One region of the Agarivorans aestuarii genome, then DNA from elsewhere that is predicted to be linked to it. Evidence: predicted binding sites of a transcription regulator. Region 1 holds the regulator's gene; the other holds the start of a gene.
What was found. The regulator sigma-54, encoded in region 1, starts transcription at its own class of promoters, with help from an activator protein. The targets are predictions, from matches to a motif close to GTTGGCACGNNNNTNGNNT.

Region 1 (3,178 bases):
ATTGGCAGTGAAGAAAAAGGTAGTGAAGTGATGATCGCCAAAGGCGAGCCTGCTACTTTTTATCAGTTACTTGATAGTGGCAAACCAATCGAAGCAGAGGCTAACGAAGTGCGTTACGACTTAAAAACCCAAACGCTAACACTCACTACCAATGCCCAACTCAAACAAGAAGAGAGCTTGGTAAAAGGTAACATGATCAAATACAGCATCAATAAACAAGAAATGGTGGCACAAGGTGACGAAAATAGCCGTGTAACCACCATTTTCCAGCCTCAGCAGCTTGAAGAGCTTACGCCCAAGGAAGACCAGCAATAATGAGTACCCTAATTGCTGAAAACTTAGCTAAGGCCTACAAAGGTCGCAAGGTAGTCAAAAACGTAAGTTTAAATGTAGAAACAGGCAAAATTGTCGGTTTACTGGGGCCAAATGGTGCCGGTAAAACCACCACTTTCTATATGGTGGTGGGTTTAGTGCCACGCGACCAGGGTCGAATTCTCATCGACGATGATGATATATCTAGCACAGCGATGCACACTCGCGCACGTAAAGGCATTGGCTACCTTCCACAGGAAGCCTCTATTTTCCGCCGTTTATCGGTTGAGAAGAACATCCTTGCGGTGTTAGAAACCCGTAAAGACTTAGATAAAGAGCAGCAGATAGGTGCACTAGATGACCTATTAGAAGAGTTTCATATTGGTCATATTCGTAAAAATCTCGGCATGAGCTTGTCGGGCGGTGAACGTCGAAGAGTCGAGATTGCCCGTGCGCTCGCGGCTGCGCCTAAGTTTATTTTGCTTGACGAACCCTTCGCTGGGGTAGATCCTATTTCTGTTATCGATATTAAAAAGATCATTGAACACCTACGTGATCGCGGTCTAGGTGTACTCATTACCGACCACAATGTTAGAGAAACTCTCGATGTTTGTGAGCATGCCTATATCGTTAGCCAAGGCGAATTGATAGCCTCAGGAAAACCAAAAGAAATTCTTGAAAACGAGCATGTGAAACGAGTTTATCTCGGTGAGCAATTCAAGCTATAGTTAAAGTAGTAAGTTTTCAAAAAGACAATAAGAAGAAGGAACAGCGGTAGTTAATGAAAGCATCTTTGCAGTTGCGTCTTGGTCAGCAGTTAACCATGACCCCCCAGTTACAACAGGCCATTCGCTTACTCCAGCTTTCAACGCTGGATTTGCAGCAAGAGATTCAAGAGGCTCTGGAAAGTAACCCTCTACTTGAGGCGGATGAGTCTCACGCGAGTGATGGTGACGCAACTGACGCGAAATCAGCCAATGAGAAATCTACCGAAGCTGAATCCACAGCGGATATAGACAATAGTCAAATTGAAGCTGGCGATGCCATTAACCAAGAAACCGTCTCCGATGACCTACCGGTTGATTCCACTTGGGATGATATCTACAGCGCCAGTTCAGCCCCAGCTAGCTCTTCTAGCGGCGCGGTGAGCGATGACAACGACATGGTGTTTCAAGGCGAAACTGTCGACTCACTACAAGACCACTTATTGTGGCAAATGCAACTCACGCCATTTAGTGAAGTGGACCAAGCCATTGCCTTAGCCATCATTGATGCTGTCGACGCATCAGGTTACCTCACTCAAGATTGTGAGCAACTACTCGAAGGCCTACGTTCAAGCGCCAATAACGACTTAGACGTAGAGCTAGATGAAGTAGAAGCGGTACTAAAACGCATTCAGCACTTTGACCCTGTTGGCATTGCCGCCCGCTCCCTGCAAGAATGCCTACTAATTCAACTAAGTCGCTTTGCCGAAGATACCCCATGGTTAGTTGAAGCCAAAGATGTAGTATCAAACCACATTGATGTTTTGGCCAATCGTGACTTTCGCTTACTGGCCCGTAAAACCAAGCTTAAAGAAGATCAATTGCGCGAAGTTATGCGCTTGATTCATACCTTAGAGCCGCGCCCAGGCAATGCAGTAGAGCCTAATCAAGCACAATATGTGATTCCCGATGTATCGGTAGTCAAGCGACAAGGCCGTTGGGTAGTTGAACTCAACCCAGATGCAATGCCTAAACTACGGGTAAACTCTCACTATGCTTCATTAAGTAAAACCTCTAATGCCACCGATACCCAGTTTATCCGTAGCCATTTACAAGAAGCCAAGTGGTTTATTAAAAGTATTGAAAGCCGTAACGAAACCCTACTAAAAGTATCCAACTGCATTGTTCACCACCAACAAGCATTTTTTGAATATGGCGAAGAAGCCATGAAACCAATGGTATTGAACGATGTTGCCGAAGCCGTAGAAATGCATGAATCGACCATTTCTCGGGTAACCACCCAAAAATTCATGCATACACCTCGCGGCATCTTCGAGCTTAAATATTTCTTTTCTAGCCATGTGGCTACCGATGGTGGTGGTGAATGCTCATCAACAGCCATTCGTGCATTAATTAAGAAACTGGTAGCTGCCGAAAATACCAGTAAACCACTTAGCGATAGCAAAATTGCTGATATTTTGGCAGATCAGGGGATCAAGGTGGCAAGACGTACGATTGCTAAATATCGTGAGTCTTTAGCAATTCCACCTTCTAACCAACGTAAGAGCCTTATCTAAGGCCAATAAAAGGGGAAGATATCTATGCAAATTAACCTTACTGGACACCACGTAGAAATAACTGAGTCTTTGAAAGAATATGTCCACACCAAGTTTGCCAAACTCACCCGACGATTCGATCAGATTAACAATGTTCACGTCATTTTAAACGTAGAAAAACTGAACCAAATTGCTGAAGCAACATTGCACCTTAACGGCGGCGAATTATTTGCAACCTCTGAGCATTCTGACATGTATGCCGCCATCGACAGTCTGATTGACAAGCTTGACCGCCAAGTCATCAAACATAAAGAAAAACTCAACAAACGTTAATCACCCCAATGCAACTAAATAAAGTACTTAGCTTGAACTGCACTCTCAGTGCAGTTCAATGCTCTTCAAAAAAGCGCGCCCTAGAAATAGTCAGCGAATTGGCTGCTAAACAGCTTGATACCACCACCCAATGCATTTTCGAAAGCTTGTTAAGTCGAGAAAAAATGGGCAGTACTGGTATTGGCCAAGGCATCGCTATTCCTCACGGTCGTATCGATAACCAACATCAAGCCACTGCGGTTTTCTTACGCTGCGATCCACCCATTTCTTTCG
Region 2 (3,178 bases), 1.0 Mb from region 1:
TTTCATGCCGAGTAGGTTAGTGGTGGTTTCGTTGTAGCTCGACATGTCATTGATTTTGCCAAACAAAATATATTGCACGTCGTACTGTTGAGATAAGCTGCGTGCAACTTTTAGCATTTGCGGTTCTATGTCATTAGCATAGCGACCATCAAACGCTATTTGGCGAGTCATTAAATGCCGTGCATCAACCCGCTTACTCTTTGATTTGAAACGATGAAATAGTCGCTGGGAGACTTCTTCAGGTGTTCTATAAACCCCACCAAGCTGGGCATGTTCTCGCTTTTGCAATTGAAAAGGCCCAACAAACAAAGTTTTAGCGTAGCTATCTTTCTCGCAGGTATTTAAAGGAAATATGTCTGCGGCTACCTTCACTGTCATTTGGTCATCAATGATAGTCTCAACCAATAGCTTCATGTCATACACTTCGCCATTAGTTCGCACCGTTAGCTCATCGGTTTCCAGCACGCCAGACTTCACCACTTGCAGTGACTTTACACTGGCACCACCGCGATACATTAAGGTTAACAATGCATCTTGGATAGCCAGCTGACGAGCTTGATCCACTTGGCCGTCAACGATTTTGGCTTGGCCCTCACCCTCTAACCAAATGGCATAGCTTGGCAAAGCCATGCCCGTTAGCATCAACAAACAAGCACATGCTCTTATAATTTTAGACATCGTTAGCGTCCTATAGTGGCCACATACTTCCACCTAAGAATGACGAAAGCCATCCTTGAGTTTGTACGTCAGCGTGATCACCGGTACCGCTAAACTCTATGCGAGCGTCAGCAACTTGGTAGGAACCAATTGAATTGTTTTCACCTACATCCAATGGACGAACAATGCCGGTAAAGCGCATGTATTCTTTACCATTGTTAATAACTAACCACTTTTCACCCCGAACCACTAAGTTGCCGTTGTTCAAGATGTCGACCACCGAGACCGTGATTTTTCCAGACAAACGATGTCGTTGATCAGCATCTGAAGAGCCATCAAAGTCTTGTTTTTGTTTCATTTCCAGTTCAACAACTCGGCCGTTAATCGTTAGATTCCCACCCGGCACAGTAACCGGATCAAGCTTATAGCTGTTCTCTTTACCAAGGTTTGAACTGGCCGATTTAGTCGCCGTGGCTTCCTCCTCCAAAAGTACTGTAATAGTGTCGCCTAATGCAAAAGGTGGGGTATAACTATATAAGCTGCGTGAAGTATTAGCATTAAACATAGAGCCAGTCACTATCACTGGATCTGCTGCAGGGCTAGGTTCAATAGGTGCGTAAAAAGGATCATCGGGGATCGGAGAACGGCTATCGGTGCTTACTGTAACTTGGCGTTGATTGCGGTCTTCCCGTTCTTGAACGTTCTCCGCAACTTCTTCAACACCATCTGCAATTGACGAACATGCTGACAGCAACAATACATTGCACAACATCACTACTCTGGTAATCATTGGTCTATTCCTACTTACGTTAGTTTCCGTTTACCGTTCTCTTCCACTTGCTTTAACCTAGGCCCGAGCTTTTTATCTCGTTTATTGTAATTAGTTACCCAAGAAAGCCTTAGGCCACAAATAGCAAAGCAAATGCCACTAACGTCAGTAGAAACATATCCTTACGATAATCTAGCTGACAAAATCTTCACCTGACCGACAACAATCCGTCGTATTGCCTGAATTGGCTAAGCAACAGCAAAATATGCAAATTAAATGCCAATAAACAACCATAATTCAGTACTTTATAAGGAATTTATAATTTTTGATAAATTTTAATTTAGTGCTGCCGATACATCCTAATAGTATTTCAAACCATTTCTTTTAGTTGATTAGTCGGCAATAATTACCTAAAACCGGATAATAGTTGCCTTTCTCGCAGTTAACATAGGCAACCATTGCCTAGGGCTTGCTCCTCCTAAAACACAACCAAAAACAACAAAGAAGTAAAAGCTTATTAAATTCATAAACCTAGCAGCTAAGTTACTATCTTTATATTTGTAAGAGTCTCTCAAATAGCTATATAAAAATCGTCGATGAATCTAAATTTGGTTACTTATTTAGCCACTCAAACATCGTCGCTTTACGTATATAAAACCCGATACCAGCTAAACAAAACTCAGACTTTTTGAAGAGAGATATAATTCCGGACTAGAAGGCGGTGATTGAGATAGAGGGCTTGTTTGTAGGTTAATACACCGTCATATAACCATTTACTAACACTGGGCCGTTCGACCTTGTATGTGCAAGAAGGCGATGTCTGTGATGCGCTCGGTTAGTGCTGTTGAGTAAATGACTGAGGCTTGAGTGTGGGTATATCTGGAAGACTTTTGTGAGACTAAATCGCAGGCAATAAAAAAGCCCTCGTCGTATGACGAGGGCTTAGTAAGAGAGCCTGGCAGTGGTCAGGTGCGCAGCATAGCTGCTTGTGCTTCGGCGGAACAAAACTGCGTTTTGTCCTTAACCGCCTCCGCCCTACTTTTGAAAGCAGGCCATGCTAAACACAAACAAAAAGGGCTTCCCAATCGGGAAGCCCTTTTCGATAATGAGAGCCTGGCAGTGACCTACTTTCACATGGGGAAACCCCACACTATCATCGGCGCAGTTGCGTTTCACTTCTGAGTTCGGCATGGGATCAGGTGGGTCCACAACGCTATTGCCACCAGGCAAAAACTGTTGTCTTTAACATTCGAAAAAGCTAAAAATATCTCACGAGTACTAACAAGTATTCATGGTCAAAAAATAAGGTATCTATAAGCAACACCCTTTAGGTGTTGTATGGTTAAGCCTCACGGGTAATTAGTACAAGTTAGCTCAATGCCTCACAGCACTTACACACCTTGCCTATCAACGTTGTAGTCTCCAACGGCCCTTCAGAGGACTTAAAGTCCTAGTGAGAATTAATCTCGAGGCCTGCTTCCCGCTTAGATGCTTTCAGCGGTTATCAGTTCCGAACGTAGCTACTGGGCAATGCTATTGGCATAACAACCCAAACACCAGCGGTTCGTCCACTCCGGTCCTCTCGTACTAGGAGCAGCTCCCCTCAATTCTCAAACGCCCACGGCAGATAGGGACCGAACTGTCTCACGACGTTCTAAACCCAGCTCGCGTACCACTTTAAATGGCGAACAGCCATACCCTTGGGACCGACTTCAGCCCCAGGATGTGATGAGCCGACATCGAGGTGCCAAA

Region 2: a site for sigma-54 is predicted at 1,692-1,710, ahead of K5609_RS20430 (flagellar basal body L-ring protein FlgH). Genes of this name have one in related genera too.

The regions. Positions count from the first base shown of each region.
Region 1 covers NZ_AP023033.1:752,573-755,750, reverse strand. The annotation lists gene lptA (lipopolysaccharide transport periplasmic protein LptA) at 1-315, shown strand, start outside; gene lptB (LPS export ABC transporter ATP-binding protein) at 315-1,040, shown strand; gene K5609_RS03525 (RNA polymerase factor sigma-54) at 1,094-2,593, shown strand; gene hpf (ribosome hibernation promoting factor) at 2,618-2,905, shown strand; gene ptsN (PTS IIA-like nitrogen regulatory protein PtsN) at 2,914-3,178, shown strand, end outside.
Region 2 covers NZ_AP023033.1:4,421,318-4,424,495, forward strand. The annotation lists gene K5609_RS20425 (flagellar assembly protein T N-terminal domain-containing protein) at 1-678, opposite strand, end outside; gene K5609_RS20430 (flagellar basal body L-ring protein FlgH) at 689-1,447, opposite strand; rRNA gene rrf (5S ribosomal RNA) at 2,538-2,653, opposite strand; rRNA gene K5609_RS20440 (23S ribosomal RNA) at 2,765-3,178, opposite strand, start outside.